Regions from separate parts of the Halomonas chromatireducens genome, predicted to be linked through region 2. Evidence: predicted binding sites of a transcription regulator. Region 2 holds the regulator's gene; the other holds the start of a gene.
The links. Region 2 encodes FliA, which starts transcription of late flagellar genes. Its sites were predicted from a motif close to CTAAAGTTNNNNNNNNNNCNGCCGATA; they were not measured.
Positions count from the first base shown of each region.

Region 1: the regulator FliA is predicted to act here: its motif matches at 3,259-3,285, upstream of flgM (flagellar biosynthesis anti-sigma factor FlgM).

Region 1 is NZ_CP014226.1:1,982,885-1,995,004, forward strand. Features, by position in the region: gene LOKO_RS09175 (putative bifunctional diguanylate cyclase/phosphodiesterase) at 1-131, opposite strand, end outside; gene LOKO_RS09180 (sensor domain-containing diguanylate cyclase) at 474-2,444, shown strand; gene LOKO_RS09185 (flagella synthesis protein FlgN) at 2,492-2,941, opposite strand; gene flgM (flagellar biosynthesis anti-sigma factor FlgM) at 2,938-3,225, opposite strand; gene flgA (flagellar basal body P-ring formation chaperone FlgA) at 3,378-4,076, opposite strand; gene flgB (flagellar basal body rod protein FlgB) at 4,263-4,676, shown strand; gene flgC (flagellar basal body rod protein FlgC) at 4,725-5,132, shown strand; gene flgD (flagellar hook assembly protein FlgD) at 5,138-5,830, shown strand; gene flgE (flagellar hook protein FlgE) at 5,932-7,197, shown strand; gene LOKO_RS09220 (flagellar basal body rod protein FlgF) at 7,220-7,975, shown strand; gene flgG (flagellar basal-body rod protein FlgG) at 8,001-8,783, shown strand; gene LOKO_RS09230 (flagellar basal body L-ring protein FlgH) at 8,834-9,535, shown strand; gene LOKO_RS09235 (flagellar basal body P-ring protein FlgI) at 9,562-10,713, shown strand; gene flgJ (flagellar assembly peptidoglycan hydrolase FlgJ) at 10,713-11,840, shown strand; partial or broken gene flgK (flagellar hook-associated protein FlgK) at 11,920-12,120, shown strand, end outside.
Region 2 is NZ_CP014226.1:2,926,200-2,938,319, forward strand. Features, by position in the region: gene LOKO_RS13525 (diguanylate cyclase) at 1-1,030, shown strand, start outside; gene grxD (Grx4 family monothiol glutaredoxin) at 1,186-1,539, opposite strand; gene argF (ornithine carbamoyltransferase) at 1,697-2,617, shown strand; gene LOKO_RS13540 (bifunctional diguanylate cyclase/phosphodiesterase) at 2,640-5,306, opposite strand; gene LOKO_RS13545 (OmpA/MotB family protein) at 5,395-6,078, opposite strand; gene LOKO_RS13550 (motility protein A) at 6,071-6,907, opposite strand; gene LOKO_RS13555 (EAL domain-containing protein) at 7,148-7,924, shown strand; gene LOKO_RS13560 (EAL and HDOD domain-containing protein) at 8,020-9,222, shown strand; gene LOKO_RS13565 (RNA polymerase sigma factor FliA) at 9,251-9,958, opposite strand; gene LOKO_RS13570 (flagellar protein FlhE) at 10,035-10,514, opposite strand; gene LOKO_RS13575 (hypothetical protein) at 10,511-11,092, opposite strand; gene flhF (flagellar biosynthesis protein FlhF) at 11,093-12,120, opposite strand, start outside.

The sequences.
Region 1 (12,120 bases), 940 kb from region 2:
ATTAGGCCGGCGGCATCTGTCAGGACCATGCCGGTCTGTCCCTGCTCGAACGCGCTCTGGATGAGCCGTGCGGGATGTTGGGCCAGTGAGCTGACCCTGTCGCCGGGTGGGCGTTTGCCGTGATGACTCATCGATTCGCCGAATTAGCCCCTGCTGTTTTCGGTTGAAACGTCGAGGTGAGATTCGACGCTGCCATGAGAGATTATCGTCATGAACGGTCCAGACTTTAGCGCTGCGCAAGGTTAAATTCGGATCTGCCCTCAAAAACCAATCATCATTAGGTATTGACGCCTGAGCGGGTCTCAAGTTCGGAGACCGGACGCCGATACAAGAGTAAATATGTCGATCCTTGAGGCAGCTGGATCGCCAAGGGTGGTTTCAGGCTTAGCGTCGTTCTTAGTGAGTGGGTCGCTTGGCTCCCGATTTTATCGCCGAAGGGGACCGCGTTGCGCATATCGGTTCGGATGGAAGCAATGACTCGATTCCTCTGCTCTCTGCAGGGGCGACTGCTTGCCGGCCTTGCCGCGACGTGGCTGGTGATTGTGGGCATTCTCATGGTGCTGGCCTGGCAGTATGGCAAGGCACTGGTGGATGAGGTCAATCTCGATCACCTGCGTGACGAGTCGCGCCTGATTGCCGATGGCCTGACCGAGAAGGTTAATCGTCGCCTGAATGCCCTGGGGCGACTGGCGCCGAATCTGCAGGGAATGAGCCCGGATGAGCTGGGTACTGCCCTCGATCGTAACCAGGCCCTGCTGGAATGGTTCGAGGGCATCATGGTAACCGGTCCCGACGGCGTCGTGCTTGCCGACTGGCCAGTGGTGGAGGGGCGTGTCGGTCTTGATACATCGGAAACCGAATATTTTCGCTTGATGAGTCACTCCCCTTGGCCCTATGTCAGCAAGCCATTCGTGGGTCGGGCCAGCGGCGACAACCTGGTGCTGATGCTGGTGCCGCGGTTCGATGAGCAGGGGGCTTTCAGCGGAGTTGTCGGAGGGATGGTCAACCTGACAGGGGGTGGGTTGTTCCGTTGGCTCGAGCGAAGCTGGCTGGGCGAAGAGGGGCGTGTCTCTGTGTTGTCGGCATCGGGCGAGGTCTTGTTTCATCCTGGGCGGACGAGCAGGCAGGCGTTCAATGGTTTGCCGTCACTTGACCTGGCTCTGGAGGGCTGGGAGGGGGAAACCATTGCCCGCGGGATCGATGGCGAGTCGACGCTGATGTCCTATCGCCAGATCAGGCCGGCGAACTGGGTGGTCAAGGTATCGTTGCCCCGGTCACAGGTTCGTGCGCCGCTGGGGGACTATCTCGTTACCCTTTGGTGGGCTTGGCTGGTATTGGCGGTAGTATTGATGTTCAGCATGCGCTGGTTGGTCAGGCGCATGCTCAAGCCGCTGCACCGCCTCGAGCAGCAGATCGCTCAGGTAGGGGCGGGGGAGCGTCGCTACCTGGCGCTCTCCACCAGCATGGAGGAGTTGAGGCAGGTAGCCGGCAGTTTCAACCGTCTGGAGCATGAGCGCCTCTCGGCCCTGGAGCACCTTCGGGATCGGCAGGCCTTTCTCGATGCCGTGCTGGGATCAACGCCGATAGGCATGTTCGTGGCTGACCTCAAGGGTCACCTGAACTACATGAACCCGGCGCTGCTGGAGCTGCTGGGACTCGATGCGTCGTGTACTCCCGAGGAGTGGTGGGGCCGAATTCATCCGGATGACCGCCAGGGAACCCAGGATATGTGGCGTCACTCCCTGTCGACCGGCAATGACTTCATGCGTCAGCTCCGCTTTCATCATCAGGATGGTGTCACCCTGTGGGTGGAAGTGCATGCAAGCCAGGTGAAGGGCAGCGATCAGCCCCTCGGGTTCGTGGGTATGGTGAAGGACATTACCGAGCGTCGCCAGCAGGAGGCGTTGCAGCGATGGGAGGCGGAGCATGACCCGCTGACGGGACTGCTCAACCGCCGGGGTTTCGAGCGGCGTCTGGAGGAGGCGCTGGCGGAATACGCCAAGACCGGTACCCCGTCGGTGCTGATACTCTTCGATCTGGACCATTTCAAGCCCATCAACGACGAAGGCGGGCATGCCCTGGGCGACGAAATGCTTCGTCGTATCGCCCAGGTGGTGGCTTGGGAGGTTCGCCGTAGCGACCACGTTGCTCGCCAGGGTGGAGACGAGTTCGCCGTGCTGCTGCCCAGCTGTACCCTCAAGCAGGCCCAGGAGATTGCGGAATCCCTGCGGCGAGTGGTTTCCGAGGTTACTGTGGTGAATGAGAGCAGGGTCTACAGCATTACACTTAGCATGGGGGTGACTGCGTTCCAGGAGGGGGATGATGCCGTCGAGACCGTGCTGGCCCGAGCCGATGCCGCCAGCTACAAGGCCAAGGCCAATGGCCGCAACGCCGTGGTCATGGCGGATCCCGACGACGGCAGCCTTATCGACTCTCTATGGTAAGAGGGTAGGCCGACTTGCTGTGGTAAACGCTTGCGGGTGGTAATGGGTCATACCGACGTGTTGAAGCGTCCCGGCTGCGCCCTTACTCGACCGCTGGCGCCATAGGTCGTCTTCTCGGCGGCCTCGTGAATGAATTCGAGGAGGCGCTTGTTCTGGCCCATGCGCAGGCCAACAAGCTGGCCGTTCATCGTGTTGAGCCGATGGGCCTTCTGCGTTCGCTCCATCGTGCTTTCCCATGCCTCCAGGCAGCCGGCATCTTCGGCGGCCTGTCGGGCACCAGCGGCGCCCTCGGCATAGCCCAGGCGCTGCTGAACGTTACGGCGCAAGGTCTCTGTGGCTTCCAGTTGCTGCAGTCGCTGCTGCTTGAGTTCGGCAACCTCGGCGAGCTGGCGCCCGTCGATATCGGCGGCGGCAAGCAGCTCGCGCTCCTGCTCAAGCAGTTCGATCACGCCATCAAGGCGCTGCTGCTGCTCGCGGAGAAGCTTGGTCAGGCTCATTCGTCACCATTACCTGCAGTCGGTTGCAGCGACTCGATCAACCCGTCGGCGATCCGGTCGGCGCGAATTTCCAGGCGGCCTTCCCGAATGGCCTCGCGAATCTCCTCGACCCTGACGGTGTCGATGTCGCGGGAGCTGTCGGCGGCATTCTGCCGCAGGTGCGTGGTGGCCGCGGGGCCGGCATCCTGCTGGCTGGACTGACTGGTACTCTTGACCGGCTGCGCTTCCTCGCGGGGCGTCGTCGGTGTCGGGCGAGTCAGGGGGTTCTGGCTGTTGATCTTCACTATATTGGCCTCGTGACCGGTGCTTTTACACGCTATCGGCTGCTCCGGAGAAAACTTTAGGCAATGATATAGCGAACACGCGCGAGGCGCATCCGCAGGTTAGTGTAGCAAGCCAGCGTCGAGAGTGTCGGCATGGCATGCCGAGCCACCGTTCAGAAATCGACGATCACCATTCCTTCTCCTGCCACGCGTCCAGTGACGACCTCGCGAGAGTCGAAACGTATCCGGATGCGGTCACCCAGCCCTCCTGGCTCCAGTGCCTCTCCTTCACGTGAGACGCGAAACCCCGTGCCCCGGGCCTCGACCACGACGCGCTGATTGCGTTCCACCAGCGGCAGGGAGCGGAACTGGTGGGCCTGCAGCGGCTGCCCCGCACGCAGCGTGCGAGTCGCCAACTGGCCAATGATCTGCTCCGCATCGAGCAGGGCATTGTTGGGAAGCTCCGCCAGGTTGCCTTGTCGCTGTTCCAGGTGCTCCGGGCGAACTGTATCGCCAGCGTTGAGCGTGGCTGCCAGGACCGGGTATTCGCCGAGAACGCCGATTTCAGCCTGCATGTAGCGCACCTGGCGCCCATCGCTGCCGCAGCGCACACCTACCGATACCCGCCCGAGAGGCAGTTCGCCTTCCCGGGTCAGGAAGGGCTGGGGTGAAACGCACTCCGGCATTCGGGCCGAAGGAGGCCGCAGCTCGATGATGATTTCCTCGCCCAGGGGCTGTGCCTCGCTGTACAGGAAGCCATGTACGGCCTGGAGCAGGGCGTCGTCGTCGGCCTTGGCGATGCCGGGAAGCAGCGCCAGGCTGGCGAGTATCGGCCACAAAGTGAACAGGAGCTTGAAGGGGAGACGCTGCATGGCATTTGGCCGAGGTTGGTGATGGTGCCAGTGAATTCTAGCGCCCGCCGATTTCATGAAACAGCGGAAATGAATGCGGAAAACCGGTCTGTTCTTGCCATTGATGTGACACCACTCTGGCTATTCTTCACTCTCAACAAGTTCCGCACACTGTTCATATTGAGTTTTGACCACGGGAGCGCCGGCATGATCGATAAGCTCGAGGCCGCCTTTAACTACCACCAGCAGGCGCTGGGCTTGCGCCAGGAGCGCCACAAGGTGCTGGCCAGCAATATCGCCAATGCCGATACGCCGAATTACAAGGCGCGCGACATGGATTTTGCCGGCGAGCTCAAGAAGGCGGTCGAGCATGGTCGCTCATCCGGTGGCGGTTTGTCACTGGCAAGGACGTCTGCAGGGCATCTGGGCGGGCAGGGCTTCGCACCGACCAGCCAGAACTTGCTGTATCGCGTACCTGACCAGCCGAGCCTGGACGGGAACACGGTCGACATGGATCGCGAGCGTACCCAGTTCGCCGACAATTCGGTGCGCTATCAGGCTGCGCTCACCATCCTCAATAGCCGGATCCAGGGCCTGAAGAACGCCATGCAGCCTGAGTAATCCGAGCCAGAGTCATCCGAGCCAGAGTAATCAGAGAGAGACCGCACCATGTCGATGTTTTCCGTTTTCGATATTGCAGGCTCGGCCATGAGCGCCCAGTCGCAACGCATGAATGTCACGGCCAGCAACCTGGCCAACGCCGACAGCGTGGCGGGGCCGGATGGCGAGGCCTATCGCGCCAAGCAGGTGCTCTTCGAGGCGCGCAATCAGGGCGCCCATGGCATCGGCGGGGTGGGTGTGCGCAGCGTGGTGGAAGATACCTCGCCCATGCGCATGGAGTACCGCCCCGAGCACCCGCTGGCCAATGACGATGGCTACGTGACCATGCCCAACGTCGAGCCGGTACACGAGATGGTCAACATGATCTCGGCTTCCCGCTCCTACCAGGCCAACGTCGAAGTCATGAATACGAGCAAGCAGATGATGCTCAAGACACTCACCTTGGGTGAAGGGTAACCGCCATGTCCACGACCATTGATGCCAATGTCGTCACGCGTCTGAATCAGGGTGGCCCTTCCGGCCGCGATGCCAGTCAATCCGCCGAACTGCGCAACAATTTCATGACCCTGCTGATTGCCCAGATGCAGAATCAGGACCCGCTCGATCCCATGGACAACCATGAGATGACCACGCAGCTGGCGCAGATCAACACCGTCAGCGGCATCGAGGATCTCAACAAGACCTTGAAGGGCATCACCAGCCAGATGGACGCCGGCCAGACCCTGCAGGCGACCGGGCTGATCGGCAAGGGCGTGCTGGTACCGGGCGACCGCGTGCTGATGGAGACTGACGCGGACGGCAACACCCACACCACACCCTTCGGTATCGAGCTAGGCCAGGCGGCCGATAATGTGCGTGTGACGATCACCAACGCCAGTGGCCAGGTGGTCAACCGCTACAACATCGGCTCCGTCAAGGCCGGGGTCGAGTCCTTCACCTGGGATGGCCGAACCACCGAAGGTGAGGCGGCGGCTCCGGGTTCCTATCGCGTGCGTGTCGAAGCCACTAGCGGCGATAAGACACTGAATGCCTCAACGCTCAACTATGCCGTGGTTGGTGGGGTGACGCCGCCCGACGGCAATGGCGGTGTGAAACTCGACCTGGGCGCCATCTATGGCCAGGTCGGCCTGGGTGACATCAAGCAGATTCTTTGATTCGCAGCAGTGGTTTTCGCATAAAGGAAGCGCTGAATATGGGTTTCCTGATCAGAACCGCGAAAGCGGCATAAAAAATTAGGCAGGCAGAGGAACGAAACATGAGCTTTTCCCAAGCACTGAGTGGCCTTAACTCCCAGGCACAGAAGCTGGGCACTATCGGCAACAACATCGCCAACTCCCAGACGGTGGGTTTCAAGGGATCCAACGTACAGTTCTCTGATGTCTTTGCCGGCTCGAAGGTCGGCCTGGGCACGCGGGTATCGTCCGTGCTGCAGAACTTCAATGAAGGTAACGTCGAGTCCACCAACCGTAACCTGGACCTGGCGATCGCCGGCGATGGCTTCTTCCGCTTCCAGGACCCCAGCGGCGAAGTGGTCTACTCCCGCAACGGTCAGCTCTCCATGACCTCCGAGGGCAACCTGATCAACGCCCAGGGCGCCCAGATCATGGGCTTCGGGCTCAATGCCGCCGGCCAGGTGCAGGCAGGCGGGCAGCCGGTGCCGCTGAATGTCTCCGCGGAAGAGTTGGACGCGAGTGCCACCACTCGCGTTAGTACCACGATCAACCTGGATGCCCGCAAAGTAGCAGGAGATGATCTCAGCACAGTGGAAAGTTCTAATGGTGTTGATATCAAATACCACTATTCAAATAACTTTACCGTTTTCGATTCGCTGGGCAATCCGCGAAATATCACTGTGTATTATGAGAAAGTGGATGAGGTGGATGGGGTAGCCGCCCAGAATACATGGCTTGCTCGTATGACCCTCGATGGTCAGGCGTTGATGGACGAGGATGACGACGACGTTGCCCGCGAATTCCCAGTTGTGTTCAACGCCAATGGTCAACTGACACAGCCTGTTGGCGGTGTGTTCACCGATGTGACTTTCGATAGCGGTGACTTCTTCGCCGGGGAGCCAGAAGACCTGATTTTTGATCTTAACCTTGCCGGCACCACTCAGTTCGGCAATACCTCCACGGTCAGCAGTCTTAACCAGGACGGCTACACCTCCGGCACCCTGGTGGGCATCACCATCAACGATGACGGCACCATCATGCGCAACTACTCCAACGAGCAGTCGCGCCCGGCCGGCCAGGTCGCCCTGGTGAGTTTCCGCAATCCCGAAGGGCTGACGCCTGCCGGCGACAACGTCTGGACGGCCAGTGCCACCTCCGGTCAGGAACTTATCGGCGCACCGGGTACCGGTCTGCTGGGCAGCGTGGTCTCCGGTGCCATCGAGACCTCCAACGTGGACATGGCCCGTGAGCTGGTGGACATGATCGTGGCGCAGCGGGCCTATCAGGCCAACTCCCAGACGATCAAGACCCAGGACGAACTCCTGCAGACCGCCATCAACCTGCGCTAAGCCTGGAACGGGAGCCTGAGCCATGGATCGCATCCTCTACACCGCCATGAGCGGGGCCAAGCAGAGCATGGAGCAGCAGGCGGTGGTCAGCCACAACCTGTCGAACGTGTCGACTGCCGGGTTTCGCGCCCAGCTGCATGCCATGCGCGCCGTGCCGGTACAGGGCGAAGGCGCGCTGCCGACGCGCGTGTCGGTAGCGGCGACCACGCCGGGCAGCGACTTTTCGGCGGGTCCCATCAACCACACCGGCCGGCCCATGGACGTGGCGCTGGAAGGCGACGCCTGGATTGCCGTGCAAGCTGATGATGGCACCGAGGCCTATACCCGGCGCGGCGATCTTCAGGTCGACGGCGATGGCCTGGTTACCCTGGTGGGGCGGCCGGTGATTGGCGACGGTGGGCCCATCGTCGTGCAGTTGGGTGCCAGCCTGTCGGTTGGTGCCGACGGTACCCTCAGCGGTATTGGCGAAGGGGAGAATCCCGAAGCGCTGGTGGACATGGGGCGTATCAAGCTGGTCACCCCGGAACAGGCCCTGCAGCGTGGCGATGACGGCCTCTTCCGTCCGGCGCCCAATGCCGAAGGCGACGTGGTCGCGCTTCCCGCCGACGAGAATGCCAGGGTCGCCAGTGGCGCCCTTGAAGGTAGCAATGTCAGCGCCATCGAGGCGATGGTCTCGATGATCGACGTGGCGCGGCGCTATGAAATGCAGATGAAGGTAATCAGCACTGCAGATGAAAATGCCCAGCGGGCCAACAACCTGCTTTCCATTCAAGGCTAAGGCCCGACGGGTTTAGGAAACGAATATGATCAAGTCACTTTGGACAGCCAAGACCGGCCTGGAATCCCAGCAGGTCAAGCTGGACGTCATCTCCAACAACCTGGCCAACGTCAGCACCAATGGCTTCAAGCGCTCGCGTGCTGTTTTCGAGGATCTGCTATACCAGAACCTGCGTCAGCCCGGTGCCCAGAACGACGTACAGAACCGCCTGCCTTCCGGACTGCAGGTGGGCTCCGGCGTACGACCGGTTGCCACCGAGCGCCTGCACACCCAGGGTGGGCTCGAGCAGACCGAGAACTCCCGCGACCTGGCGATCAACGGCAACGGTTTCTTTCAGGTGCTGATGCCGGATGGCGGCACCGCCTACACCCGGGACGGGAGCTTCCAGCTCAACGAGAACGGCCAGATGGTCAACGCCAACGGCTATCCGCTGGAGCCGGCCATCATCATTCCCGACAACGCTCTGTCGATTTCCATCGGTGAAGACGGCATCGTTTCGGTGACCCAGCCCGGCGTGAACCAGGCGTTGGAAATCGGCCAGATCACCGTCTCGACTTTCGTCAACGCGACCGGTCTCGAGAGCATCGGTGGCAACCTCTACCGGGAAACCACCTCATCCGGTCCGCGCAACGAGACCATGCCGGGCATGAACGGTGCCGGCCGCTTGTTCCAGGGCTACGTGGAAACCTCCAACGTCAACGTGGTGGAGGAGATGGTCAGCATGATCCAGACCCAGCGCGCCTACGAGATCAATAGCCGCGCCGTTCAGACAAGCGATGAGATGCTGGCCCGTTTGAGCCAGCTCTGATAGATGACGGCATGACGATTACCACTCCCTGCCATGGGAAGCGAGCAAGCATGAACGGCGCGGTTTTTTCAACATCGAGGTTGCTCCTGGTTCTCCTCGCCCTGACGGTTCTGGCCCTGGGCGGTTGTGCACAGGTGCCCCGTGCCTCGGTGGTCGGGGAGCAGGAGCAGATCGCCATCATGGAGCCGCCGCCTCGCCTGGCCAATGGCTCGATCTACCAGGCGCATCGCGGCTCACAGCCGCTGTTCGAGGACCGGCGTCCGCGCATGATCGGCGACATCCTTACCATCGTGCTGGATGAGCAGGTGAGTGCCAACAAGAACTCACAGTCCAACGCGAATCGCAGCGGTTCAGCTGGGCTCGATATTTCCGCGCTCCCCGATGTGCTCGAGCGCCTGGCCGAGCAAGGCATCGATCTGTCCGGCGACCTTTCCGGCAGCAGTGCCTTCAACGGCGGCGGCGGCTCCCAGGCCAGCAACAGCATGACCGGTACCATCACCGTGTCGGTACTCGAGGTGATGCATAACGGCAACCTGCGAGTGCGTGGCGAGAAGCAGATCGCCATCAATCAGGGAGTGGAGTTCATCCGTTTCTCCGGCGTTGTGAATCCGCGCACCATCACCGGCCAGAATACCGTGCCCTCCACGGCGGTGGCCGATGCCCGTATCGAATACGTGGGTAGTGGCTATATCCATGAGGCGCAGCATATGGGCTGGTTGCAGCGGTTCTTCCTCAATGTATCGCCCTTCTAACGATGACCGAATATCGAGGCGTAGCCATGACGCTGTTCAAGACGCTCACCGTGACGCTCCCCCGTGCGCAGGCGCGCCGCCTCGTGGCAAAGCTGGCGCTACTGCTGTTGGCCGGCCTGCTGGCACTACCGGTACAGGCCGAGCGAATTCGCGAGATCGCCAACTTCGCCGGCGTGCGTGACAACGTGCTGGTGGGCTATGGCCTGGTGGTCGGGCTGGACGGCACCGGCGACCAGACCATGCAGGCTCCCTTCACTGGCCAGAGCCTGACCAATATGCTGTCCCAGCTCGGCATCACTGTTCCGCCGGGCACCAACATGCAGCTGCGCAACGTGGCCGCGGTCATGATAACCGCCGACCTGCCGCCGTTTTCCCGCCCCGGCCAGCGGCTGGACATCAATGTCTCCTCCATCGGCAACGCGCGCAGCCTGCGAGGCGGCACCCTGCTGATGACCCCGCTCAAGGGTGCCGATGGCGATACCTACGCCATCGCCCAGGGCAACCTGCTGGTGGGCGGCATGGGTGCCGCCGCCGGCGGCGCCGCCGTGCAGGTCAACCAGTTGGCCGGTGGCCGCATCCCTGGGGGAGCCATGGTCGAGCGGGAGGTACCGCTGAACCTGGGCGCCGAGGCGGGGCTGCTGGAGCTGGAACTCAAGCAGGCCGACTTCGGCACCGCCCAGCGAGTGGTCAACGCCATCAACGGCGAGTTTGGCCGGCCGGTGGCCGCCGCCCGCAACTCCCGGGTCATCGCCCTGGATGGCCCCATGAACGAGAACTCCCGGGTCAACTTCATGGCCCAGGTCGAGAATATCCGGATCACGCCCATGGAGGCCCCGGCCAAGGTGGTCTTCAACGCCCGCACCGGGTCGGTAGTCATGAACAGTGCGGTGACCCTGCGCCGGGCCGCCGTAGCCCATGGCAACCTCTCCATCGTCATCGATATGCGCTTTCTGGTCAGCCAGCCGCCGCCGTTTGGCGACGGCGAGACCGTGGTGGTGCCTGACACCGAGATCGAGGTCCAGGAGCAGGATGCCTACCTGCGTGTGGTCGAGGGAGCGGACCTGGTGGACGTGGTCAATGCCCTGAATGCGCTGGGCGCCACGCCGAGTGACCTGATGTCGATTCTCGAAGCCCTCAAGGCTTCCGGCTCGCTGCGTGCCGATCTGGAGATCATCTGATGAGCATCCAGGATTACAGCAGCCAGTTCGCCCTCGACGTCCAGGGGCTCGAGCGGCTCAAGCATACGGCACGCAACGATGAAGCCGCCGGCCTGAAGGGCGCCGCCCAGCAGTTCGAGGCGCTTTTCCTGCAGATGATGCTCAAAAGCATGCGTGATGCCACCCCGACCACCGGCCTGCTCGACAGCGAGCAGACCGAGTTCTACCAGTCGATGCTCGATCAGCAGTGGGCACAGACCATGGCCGGCCGTGGCATTGGCCTGGCCGATCATCTCGTCGCCCAGTTGCAGAGCCAGGGGGTGGGGGCCGCTCGCCCGGCGCAGGAAGTCGATCGCGAACTCAACGAGCTGATTGCCGGGATTCCCCGCGGTACGCCGCGTGTGCTGAAAGACGCACTGCAGCCTGCCGAGGAGGATCGGGTCGAGGATGAGCAAGACAGCGAGGGCCGTGTGGAGAGCATGACCGAAGCACCGCCCGCCAGCTTCATGGAGGAGCTTGAAACCGCCCGCGGAGGCTTCATGAGCGCGGTTGACGCCTTGCCGGCGGCAGCGGCGGGAGCGGAGTCTGCGCGTAACGCCACGGTGCCTGCTGCCAGTGCAGCTGAACCACGCAGCCGTGGCCAGAGCGGTGAACATGTGGCGCGCTTCATGGACAAGCTCACTGCACCCGCCCAGGCAGCCAGCCGGCGCACCGGCGTACCGGCGGAGTTGATCCTGGCCCAGGCGGCACTGGAAACCGGCTGGGGGCGTCATGAGATTGCCAGGGCCGACGGTGGCAACAGCCATAACCTCTTCGGCATCAAGGCCGGCAGCAGTTGGCGTGGACCCACCACGGATGTAACGACTCACGAATACATCAACGGCAAGCGCACCCGAATCGTCGACTCCTTCCGTGTCTACGGCTCCTTCGAGGAGGCCTTCACCGACTATGCCAACCTGATCGGGAACAACCCGCGCTACGCGGCGGTGACCACGGCGGGCAGTGCCGAACAGGCCGCCAGGGCACTGCAGGCCGGGGGCTATGCCACCGACCCGGCCTACGCCGACAAGCTGATTTCGATCATGAACACCATGGGGCCGCAGGTTGCCCAGCGCGGCAACGACTCGCTGGTCTTCCTGCGTTACTAGGTTTTGATCAGCAACCAAGGCGCTAAAGTTTTTCTTCTAGAGGCCGATATCTCGGACATTGGCGAAAGGAAACAACACCATGAGCATGTTCTCTATCGGTCTCAGCGGCCTGAATGCCGCTCAGAATGCGCTGAATACCACCAGCAACAACATCAGCAACGTCTATACGCCGGGCTACAATCGTGAACTGACGATTCTGGGCCAGCAGGGCGCTACCGCTGGCGGCGTGCAGGTCAACGACATCCAGCGCCAGTTCAACCAGTTCGTGGCCTCGCAGCTC
Region 2 (12,120 bases):
CACACCACTACTGATCACCCTGCTGCTTTACGTACTGTCGATCACCTTCGGTGTGTTCTGGGCAATCAGCTACCATCGGCAGCAGAGGCTGAGGCACCGAACGCAGCGGCTTTCCCACGAGGCGCATCAATATGCTCATGATGTCAGAGATCTCTACGAGAACGCGCCCTGTGGCTACCATTCACTGGATAGTGATGGCCGGGTGGTCAAAATCAATCGAACCGAACTCAATTGGCTGGGATACAGCGCTGCTGAGGTAATAGACAAGCGACTGTATCGGGATTTCATCACTCCCGAGACTCGCGATGCCTTCGACACTGCCTTTCAGGGCGTCCTGGGTCCGGATCAGGAGGGATCGGCCGAATGCGCACTGCTCACGCGTAGCGGGGAGCGGCTTCCCGTTATCATCCAGGCCACGGCGTACATCGCTGCTCACGGCTTCGTGCATTCTAGGGCAATGGTCTTCGACCTGAGCGAACGCAAGAAGATGGAAGAGACACTGGCACAACAGGCCATGACAGACCCACTGACAGGGCTGGGTAACCGCCGTTTTCTTCAAGATCAGGCGGCCATGGAGATAGCCCGAGCACGACGCAGTGGAGCTCCGCTTGGCCTGATCGTCATCGATCTGGATCACTTCAAGCGTATCAATGACGAATACGGCCATGACGTAGGGGACATTGTCCTGCAGGCTTTCGCCAGGACGGCCAAGGAACAGCTTCGTGAGGGCGATGTGCTGTGCCGGATGGGCGGCGAGGAATTTGCCGTCCTGCTCCCTGATACCACCCAGCATCAGGCCCTTCAGGTAGCCGAGCGACTCCGCCAGGCACTTGAGACCTCACCGGTAGAGGTTGACCACGAACTCAACGCAGGGAGGAAGCTCAATTACACCGCCTCCTTGGGCGTGACGTTGGTGATGGCCGATGAGCCTTCACTGAAGCCGGCAATCAAGCGTGCCGATAGGGGGCTTTATCTGGCCAAGGAGCAAGGTCGCAACCAGGTGAACTGGCAGAACGGCATGGCTGACTGAACTGGGCTGGTGAGCGTACGTATCCCCGGATCGTCAACGTAGGGCGCTTGCAGAGAAAGCGCCCACACAGGCCCGGCCGGAACGTCAAGGACCCGCGAGTTCGCCTCGCGGGTCCTTGTCGACTATCCCAAGTGACTGTCCAAGACACTAACCGATCAGGCGTTACCGCCTTGTTCTTCCTGCTCCTTGGCACGTGCCGCCGCAGCCTTGATAAGGGTCTCCAGCTCACCGTTCTGGTGCATCTCGCCGACGATGTCGCAACCGCCGACCAGCTCGCCTTCGACCCACAGCTGCGGGAAGGTCGGCCAGTTGGCATATTTGGGCAGCTCGGTGCGGATATCCGGGTTATCCAGGATATTGACGAAGGCAAAACGCTCTCCGCAGGCCATCAGTGCCTGTACGGTCTGGGCGGAGAAGCCGCACTGGGGCAACTGCGGGGTGCCCTTCATGTAGATCAGGATGGGGTTTTCGCTGATCTGGCGCTGAATGTTCTCGAGGGTGGTGCTCATGTGCGCTCCTGTTGGATCAATGGTACTGACGGCGCCGCAAAATACCCGACCACGACGCTCAGCTTTTGCTCATGACCTCATTCTACTGATGACGGGCGCATTGCGCATCCCCTACGGGCTGGATAGGATGGGGGTTTTTTCGCGCGGAGAGATCCCCATGGCGACACGCCATTTCCTGACCCTGCTGGACCTGAGCCCGGAAGAGCTCCACTACCTGATCCAACGCGCCATCACGATCAAGAACCGCCTGCGTGCGCAGGGGCCAACTTACTCACCCTTCACCAACCGCACCCTGGCGATGATTTTTGAGAAATCCTCGACCCGCACCCGCGTCTCCTTCGAGACCGCCATGGCGCAGTTCGGCGGCCATGCGCTGTTCCTCTCTCCCCGCGATACCCAGCTTGGCCGGGGTGAGCCCATAGAGGATACCGCACGGGTACTGGCCGAAATGGTCGATGCGGTCATGATCCGCACCTTCTCCCATGAGGGGCTGGAGGCTTTCGCTGCCGCCAGTTCGGTGCCGGTCATCAATGCGCTCTCCGACGACTACCATCCGTGCCAATTGCTGGCCGACGTGATGACCTGGACCGAACTGCGCGGCAGCGTCAAGGGGCGCACCGCCGTATGGGTCGGAGACGGCAACAACATGTGCCACTCCTGGATCAACGCCGCGCGGCAGTTCGATTTCCAGCTGCGCATCTGCTGCCCCAAAGGTTATGAACCACGCCAGGACATTCTCGATGCCGCCGGCGATCGCGTCAGCGTTCTGCATGACCCCCAGCAGGCCGTTGTCGATGCCGACCTGATCACCACCGATGTCTGGGCCTCCATGGGTCAGGAGGAGGAACAGGCCAAGCGTGAAGCGGACTTCGCCGGCTACCAGGTCAGCGAGGCCCTGCTCGACCGGGCCGGTCACGACGTGCTGTTCCTGCACTGCCTGCCGGCCCACCGTGGCGAAGAGATCAGCGAGACCCTGCTAGATGACCCGCGCAGCGTGGTATGGCAGGAAGCCGGCAATCGCCTGCATGCCCAGAAGGCATTGATCGAGTTCCTGCTGCTGGGGCGGGGGGAGGACTGACCGGCCCGCCTGTGCCGCCGGCTCAGCGCCCGGCGGCACAGGTGGATGACTCGAGCAGCCCTGTCAACGCATGGATGGGCAGTGGCCGCGAATAGAGATAGCCCTGGTAGGCATGGCAGCCGTGGGCCTCCAGCCAGTCGCGATGCGCCTGGGTTTCCACGCCCTCGGCGATGACCTCCAGCCCCAGATTGCGCCCAAGGCTGATGATCGTGGCGCAGATCATCTCATTCGACACATCCTGGAACAGGGTGCGTACGAAGGATTGATCAATCTTGAGCTGGTCGAGCGGCAGGCAGCTGAGATAGGAAAGGGATGAGTAGCCGGTGCCGAAGTCGTCCAGCGAGAAGCACACCCCCATGGCCTGAACCCGCCGCATCGTCTCGCGCACCGCCTCGGGTTCCTCCATGAACAGCGTCTCGGTCAGCTCCAGCTTCAACCGCTCCGGCCGCGCACCGGTGGTCTCGAGTACCGCCGAGAGACTGGCCACGAAATCCGGCTGCTGGAACTGCAGCGGGCTGATATTGATTGCCATGGTCAGCTCGGCAGTTCGGGGATCACTGGCCCACCTCGCCAACTGTCGGCAGGCCGTCTCCAGCACCCAATTGCCGATGGAAACGATCAGGTAGCTCTCTTCAGCCACAGGGATGAAATCATTCGGCGGAATCATGCCGTGCTCCGGGTGCTCCCAGCGCAGCAGCGCCTCGACTCCGGTCACCTGCGACTTGCCGTCCACCTGGATCTGATAGAAGAGTTTCAGCTCATCGCGCCTGGCTGCCTGGCGCAGGTCCGACTCGATCATGGCGCGTCGCACCGCCACCGCCTGCATCACGGGATCGAAGAAACGCAGCGTATTGCGGCCCGCCTGCTTCGCCTGGTACATGGCCATCTCCGCCTGCTGCAGGCACTCCTCCGCTCGCCCGACACCATCGCCGAGCAGGGTGATGCCGATGCTCCCGGAGAGCAGGTGTCGACGCTCGCCCAACCAGCAGGGCTGTGTCAGCTTGCCCAGCAGCTTGGTTGCCAGGCGCTCCGCCGCCTGCGAGGTTCCGTCGATAGTCTCGCCCAGGCTCTCCGCCAGGATCACGAACTCGTCTCCCCCAAGGCGGGCCACCAGATCGACATCGCGACTGACCGCCTGGATGCGCCTGGCCATGAGCTGCAGGAGTTCGTCGCCAAGCTGATGGCCCAGGCTGTCATTGATATGCTTGAAACCATCCAGGTCGATGAACAGCAAGACGCTCTGCTGTTCGCTCTGCCGTGACGCTTCGAGCGCCTCCGCCAGCCTGTCCAGCAACATGCGACGATTGGGCAACCCCGTCAGCGGATCAAAGAAGGCCAGCCGATGCGCCTCCTGCTCGGCCGCCTTGCGGTGCGTCAGGTCGCTGATCGTCGCCACATAGTGGGTGACCTCCCCCTGCACATCCTTTACCGCACTGATGGTGACCCACTGCGGGTAGGTATCGCCGTTCTTGCGCCGGTTCCAGACCTCACCCTGCCAGCTGCCTTTCTCATGAATGCTGCCCCACATCTCACGGTAGAAAGATGCATCATGGCGACCGGAGTTGAGCAGCCGCGGATTCTCACCCAGCACTTCATCGGCACTGTAACCGGTGATGCGTTCGAAGGTGACATTGACCTTACGAATGATGCCGTCGGCGTCGGTGATGAACATGCCAAGGTGCGTCTCGAACGCCATATCGGCGATGCGCAGTTCCGCCTGCAGGGAGTGGTTGATCTGCCGCAGCGCCTGTTCGCTGCACTGAAGCTCTGCCTCCGTGCGAGAAAGGCGCAGGTAGTGAAGCAAGATCAGCAGGCCGAGTGCCGCAGTCAGTAGCCAGCCGAAGGTCAGTATCACCACTTGCTGATACCACGAAGCGAGCACGCTGCGTACGCTGAAGCCCACGGCGGCCACGATCGGCATGCCCTCGACTCGCCCGATACCGAAGATCCGGCTGTCCCCGGCCAATGGCGAGCGAATGGTAACGGCCCCACTTCGATCGCCGGCAATGAGTTCAGCTACCGCCGGAGCATCGACCTGCATGCCCAGCGCCTGTGTCATGGGCAGGCTCTCCAGATCCGGCCGCCGGGCGATCAGGCGCAGGTTGCCGTCGATGAAGGCGATACTCTCGCCAGGATCAAGCGTCAGCCGCTGAAGCGCATGGGTCAAGAAGAAGAGATCCAGTCGTGCCGCCGCAACACCGAGGAAAAACCCGTCGGCATCGAACATGCGCCTCAGGTAGAGCATGCGATGATCGCCCGACTCCGGATTCCAATAGCTATCGGAGTGGCTTTGGTCGTAGTCCTGAAGAAACCTGCGTATGAAGGCACGCTCCTCCATGTCATGTCCCGGGAACCCAGGGTTTCCAATCGTATAGAGTGTCTCACCGGTATGACTGATGATGCCGAGCGCATCCAGGAAAGGCAGGCTCTGCTGGCGCTGAGAGACCAGGGATTCAAAGGCCCTGGCGAAGCGTTGATCGATATCGCCATCGATGGAGAGGGCAAAGAGGTTGGCCAGGCCGCTCAGCGTGTTGTCGGTGCTGTTGAAGGTGCCTGAAGCCCACTCCGCCATAAGCTCTGCCTGTGCCAGCACACGACCCTCGGCAGCATCCAGCTCGCGGTCATGGCGCTCCTTCAAGGCCCAGACAATGACAAGCAGCACTAGAGTGACCGCCATGGTATAGATCATGGAGGCCTGCAATGCCGACCAGCGCCGCCGTGGCTGATTTCGAGCATGAATCATTGCTCGAGAGCCCGTAAGATCGTCTCGCCTTCCGTCACTGCGCACCCAGCTCCTGCTTCAGCAGGAGCTCCACCCGGCGGTTCTCGGCGCGCCCCTCCGCCGTCTCGTTGCTTGCCAGGGGACGGGTCTCGGCATAGCCCACCGCGCGCAGGCGCTCGATATCGACGCCCAGTTCGGCCAGGTACCGCAGCACGGCGATGGCCCGCGCCGACGAGAGCTCCCAGTTGGAGGGAAAGCGTGCCGTGGCAATGGGAATGCTGTCGGTATGCCCCTCCACCGAGACGTCGCCATCGAAGGATTGCAGCAGCTCACGCAGCCGACCCAGCACCTCGCGCCCCTGAGAAGTCAGGTCCGCCTGGCCGCTGGAAAACAGCAGGTTGTCATCGATACGCAGCGTAATGCCCTGCTGCCCCTCTGCCATGCTGATGCCCTCGATATCGAGTCCGGAGAATTGCGGCTGCAGGCCATCATGGCGCGGCTTGAGTCCGGAGCCTGCCACCATGCGAGCCGCCGCTTCGGCCTGGGGGGTGATGAAAGCAGCGCTATCGCCGCCATGCCGGCTGCCCTGGATGGCCAGACCGTTCCCTGCCAGTGAGAGCAGCAAGACAAACAGGGTGATGAGCAGCGTAAGGACATCGAGATAGCTCATCAGCCAGCCATCGCTATCGCCCTCTACCGTCGGAGGGGCGAGCATGTCACGCATACCGCGATCAAGCATTCTGCCCCTTTCCTTTTCCGGTACCCTCGCCCTCTCCACGCGTACGATCGGAGACAATGGGATCGCGAATCTCGTCATGATAATTCGCAACGAAGGAGTTGAGCGTCTCTTCAATGAAGGAGGGCAGGCGCCGCTTGGTGATCAACGAGATGCCCTCGAAGACCATGTTCATGGCGATGAGACGCTCTTCTGTGCGTCGCTCGAGCTTCACAGCAATAGGCTTGAAGACGAGGTTGGCCAGCAGGATGCCGTAGAAGGTCGTGAGCAGGGCGATGGCCATGCGAGGGCCGATGACGTGGAGATCGCCGGCCTCCATGACCTCCAGCATGTTCACCAGCCCCACCAAGGTGCCGATCATGCCGAAGGCCGGTGCGTAAGTGGCCATTGTGCGGAATATCTGCGCCTCGGCATGCTCGCGCGCCTTGAGTCGGGCGATGCGCCAGCGCAGCAGGTCGAAGATTTCGTCTTCCTTGGTGTTGGCTATCACCAGTTGGATGCCGGTACGCAGGAAGGGGTTGCGCGCCTTTTCCAGAGCCTCCTCCACGGCTCGGACATCCCCCTTGAACCACAGCCGCGAGATATCCACCAGCTCCTTGATGTCATCTCGCATGTAGGTGTTCTCGCGCCGAAACACCAGCCCCACCAGACGAACCACCCGAACGACCTCCTTCAGCGGATAGCTGATGAAGGTGGCCGCCATGGTGCCGGCCAATACGATGGCAAGCCCGGGAAGGTTAAGAAAACTCTGTGGCGACTCGGCGGTGAAGAAGAGTACGCTGACCAGCAGAATGACGCTGGCGAACATACCGATGATGGTTGAAGGATTCATGCAGGCTCCTGATAGGGGCTTCGAGTCTAGGGCATCAATCGGCGGGATAGGCCGAAACTTGAGGTGCGAGCTGCAGAGAAGCGGGCCGCACATGATCTATGTCAAGCAATTCGCTGACCCTCCAAAGTATGCAGCGTTCAGCATGGGCAGACACGGGACTCAAGTTTCGGCCGTGTCTGCCGATGTAACAGGTAACGGGGAATCCGGTCCCCACAGCCGACAGAGACGATGGGAGTCTCCATGCATCAATGCGCCGAAAAGGATGGACGCTGCGTCATCTGCGACGGACCGCTTCCATTCGAATTCACCATGGCCTTCCAGCCGATCGTGGACCTTGCCAGCGCCCGCGTCACCACCCATGAAGCCCTGGTGCGCGGCCCAGCGGGCGAGTCAGCCTACAGCATCCTGTCCCAGGTCACGCCCAAGCTGCTCTACCGCTTCGACCAGGCTTGCCGCGTCCGGGCCATCGAGATCGCCAGCCAACTGGGCATGAGCGAGGACCTGTCGATCAATTTCCTGCCCAATGCCGTCTACGAACCTTCCGCCTGTATCCAGGCGACCCTGGCCATCGCTGCCAAGGTGGGCTGGCCGACCGACCGGCTGGTCTTTGAAATCACCGAGACCGAGAAGGTCCGCAGCCAGGAGCATCTCCGTGGCATCATCGAGGCCTACCGCAGCATGGGGTTTGCCACCGCCCTCGATGACTTCGGCAATGGCTTCGCCAACCTGGACCTGCTCACCGACCTTCGCCCGGACCGACTCAAGATCGATCGTGTCCTGGTGGATGGCTGCGACAGCGACCCACGCCGGCAGGCCATCCTGCGCGCCATCGTCGGGCTTGGCAGTGAGCTGGGCATCTCTCTCATCGCCGAGGGCGTGGAAACCCGTGAAGAGGCGCTGTGGCTGGGGCGCAACGGATTGACGCATCAACAAGGCTTCTACTATGCCCGCCCCAGCCTGGCGAGCCTGGTTACCGGCCTGGAGCCCCGGCTTCACACCCTGAGACAGGAACTGTAGCTGGGTGGCAAGACCCTCAATCGATCGAATACGCGCAGAAGTCGCATCATGACAAAGTCCTGAGTGAGATCTCACTCAGCAGGGAGCCCAGCAACATGCCAGAGCAAGCGGATTTCAATCCTTGCACTATTGCACTTCATCCGATTCACGACACGGAGCACGCTCATGTGGCGGACCGCCTGGTCTATCGGCAAAGTGGCATGAACGAATCCGATGACACGATGGCCGACACTGCCCGGGCACTGTCCAGCGCAGTTTATGAACTCGGTGATGCCGGCCTTCTGGCTGAGCGAACGCTCTTCGTCGACCTGCCGATGGCATGGCTCGCCAGCCCGGAGCTGCTTCCTACCCCGGCACCGCGCATGGCCATCGGCATCGCCGATATGCCGGAGGTGGATGAGAAGCTGCTCGTCCGCCTGGACGACATGCGGGAACGGGGTTATCGCATCGTCCTGCCCGCCAGCTTGGTGATGCAGTATCTCGAGGCGCTACTCCCCAGAACCGACATCATTCTGGTGACGACACCCCATGACATCGATGCCAAGACTCTCGAACGCCTCCCCGCCCGTAACATCAAGCTGCTGGTGGAAAACATCGATGACCGTGAAGAGCTCGAGCGCTATCGCGAGATCGGCTGCGCTTACTTTAACGGGCACTATCTGGCGCGCCCCAGCTTCATCGCCTCCCCTCCCCGGGGGAGACACGGTAACCGCGCGGCACAGATACGATTGATTCGGGCGCTGTACGAGGAAGACAGTGACATTCATCGTCTTCAGGAACTCGTGGTACAGATACCTCACCTTCATGTGGCCGTACTGAGGCGTGCCAACTCGAACTACTACAACCGCGGCGGAAAGGAGATCGATCTATATCGGGCGATGCAGGTGCTCGGCCTGATCGAGCTAAGGCGGCTCATTCTTACACTGACCCTAGCCAGCCTCCAGCCGTCGTCCAGGATCATCCTGCGCATGGCGCTGATCCGAGCATTCATGTGCCGCAACCTGTCGGCCCCTTTCCCCACCCTGGATGCCGAAGACGCCTTTACCACCGGTCTCTTTTCGATGATGGATGCCCTGCTCGAGGAAGATCGCGACACCTTGCTCGCGCAGCTACCGCTCAACCCTCACATCCTGGCTGCATTAAAGGAGCGTGCGGGGCCCTTGGGGGCGGTACTGACGCTCTGCGAGAATCATGAGCGCCAGGTGGAGGAATCCATCAACGACATCCCGGCTGACCAGTTGCACAGCTGCTACATGGATGCCTTGGCCAGCGCACGCGCCTTGATGAACAATCTGTAGAGCCATGCCTCTATCGAAAAAGGGCCGGCTACTCTGCCTGTTCGCCCAGCCGGCTGCGAAGCCGGCTGACCGCCTGGCTGTGGAGCTGGCAGACCCGTGACTCGGTCACGCCCATGACGACACCAATTTCCTTGAGGTTCAGTTCCTCCTGGTAGTAGAGCGCCATCAATAGCTTTTCCCGCTCCGGTAGCGCCTCGATCCCCTCCACCAGCTGCTGTCGCTTCTGCTGGTCGATCAATTGCTTGTAAGGCGTATCCGCCGTGGCGTCTGCAATACCGGGCTCCACACCCTCCGCCAGCAACGCCTCGAACGGCAGCAAGTGCCCGCTGTTGGTATCGTTCAACAATTGGCGATACGTCGCCAGATCCATGTCCAGCTCAGCGGCAATCTCTGTCTCCTCGGCATGTCGCCCGAGTTGCTGCTCCAGCCGCCTGACGGCCTCATCGACCGCCCTGGCATTGCGCCTCACGCTGCGGGGCAGCCAGTCCCGGCTTCTGAGCTCATCCAGCATGGCGCCACGAATGCGCTGGCTGGCAAAGGTGGCAAAGCTTGCTCCCTGGGAGGAGTCGAAACGCCCCATGGCTTCAAGCAGCCCGACCGTACCCGCCTGGATCAGGTCATCCAGCTCGATGCTCGCCGGTAGGCGCACCTGTAGGGAGAGCGCCTGTCGCCTGACCAGCGGAAGATACTCCGCCAGCATGTCCCCCTGATCTATCTTGCCTCGTGCTGTGTACATACGCTTGCTCTCGTGGCTGCCAGCCCATTTCAAAGGGTGCTGATTCACTCAACAGGTTTCGCTTGCTTCAGTACCGTTAACTGTCACAACGCCCGCTACCCCGCCGACTGCCGTCATATGAACCCGCTGCGGCACGCTCCTGTTCATGGTGGTTCACGATGACCTGCAGCCCCTGCAACGTCATGGCTCGCTGTCCGCGCTCCCGCAGCGCAAACTGGAAGTAGAGCGCCGAATCCGCCGGTATGCCCGCGAATGCTTCGGTGTGTCCCCGCGGCCCTGCCAACGTGACACACCCACCGGCGTGACATAGCCGGGCATTCACCTCGGCGCCGGACGAGGTCTGGAACTGCCAGCTCACCCGCCCCATGACCTGATTCCGGGCCAGTTCGGCCGTGGGCGGCACCATATCCGCAGACTGGACCTGCCGCTCCGACATAACCACCTGCACTGCCGGGGCACTGGCCACCCAACTGCCCGATGCCTGTGCCAGGCTGGCAATGAGTGTGCCTCCCAGCCCCAGCAACAGTTTCGCCCACGACTGCTGTATTAGCTTCATCTTGCCAATACCAGCAGCTCGATACCAAGATAGCTTGACGCGGCATGACGCAGATTACTCAGCAGCCCCTGTCGTCCAACGCTCGGCGGATGGACCAGCAGCATCCGCTGCGGCCCACCACGCTCGGCTACCTGCTTCAACACGCGATAGGCGCGACGGAATGCCTCCGGATCTGCATCGACCCAGAGCGCCCAACGCGCCTGCTCGCCGGCAAGCACCGGCAGATGCGGGCTGCCTGCAGGCAGTGACACCACCCGCCATGCCCGGGGATTGCCTACCCAGTCACGACCCTCGTTGGCCCAGGCCTCGAACAGCTCTGTGACCTTACCGGTATGATGCGCGCCGGTGCCGGGAAGCCCCAATACCATCAGGGTCGTGTCCGATTCCAAACGCCGCCTCGGGCGCTGCGCCGAGGCCTGTGCAGAGGACGTGGGAGCCGAGCCGACATGGCCAGCTGGAGCGGCGCCTCCTCCCAGTGATACCAGCATCGCAGCAACGTGGTCGGGGCACGCCTCCTGGGGAGCTCTTGGCGTCATGTTCGACCACTTGCGTAGCCCGGCGGCCTGATCCATACCCATCTAGCCTGACTCCCTTTCACCGAGACCCAGATGCCGAATCGCATCACGTACCATGAACAGTTGCATGAGGGATTCCAGCAGCGCCACGTCACGGCGACGCTGACGTCCTCCAGACAGGCCCAACAGTTCGGCGCGCAGGTCCATTGCCGCTTCGTCTTCGGCCAGGTCCAGATGCGCCGCAACTGTCGCAAGACCACTTGCCATCAGCAGACGCACATCGGGCCTCACCTCCCCCAGTTCCGAAGGGGCCAGCCGCTGCCAGGCCCGCCGCGTCAACTGCGGCAGCGCATCACCCTGAAGCTGCGCCACCAGCAACGATTGCGGATCACGCCCCAGTCGTGCCGGCGTCACCCAGTAGCGCTTGGCCAGAACGCGCCCGCTCTCCGTATCACGCACATCGCCAAGCCAGGCTTGCACCAAGACCGCTTGCACGCCCTTCCCTGCCTTGAGAGCCACTGCCACCGGCAGGCTCGAGAGGGCGAGGCGCCCCGGCGACCCACGAAAGCGACAGGCCACATCCCCCAGCGGCTCGGCCAGCTCACCCAGCGTCGACAGTGACAGACGCTCGCCGGCATGCTCGACGCGCTGGCTGCCACGCACCTGGCTGCACCAGGTGATGGCCTTCTCCTCCAGCCAGTCAGCCGCTTCGCCATCGGGCAAACCCTGTAGCAGATGCACGCTGACCGCCAAGCGTTGCAATGCATCCTCCAGTCGCGCCTGTTGCCCAGCTACCTGGCGGTGCTGAAGCAGTGGCAACGCCAACCAGCCCCCCTCCGGGTCGATGGCGATATCCGGCATGGACCAGCGCTCGCCCTTGACTCGCCGACGCTCGCTCCACAGCATGCCCAGCGCCTGCTCGGACGCTGGATAAGAGGACAGCAGTGACTCCAGCCGCCGCTGCTGGACGACTGCCGGCAGGCCGAGCAGATCCCAGACCGCTTCCAATTGCTGAAATCCTGTCAGCCGTTGCCGCAGGGCCAGCAGCGTACTGGAGAGGCGGCGCCCCTGCCCCAGCAGGTTGGGGGAGC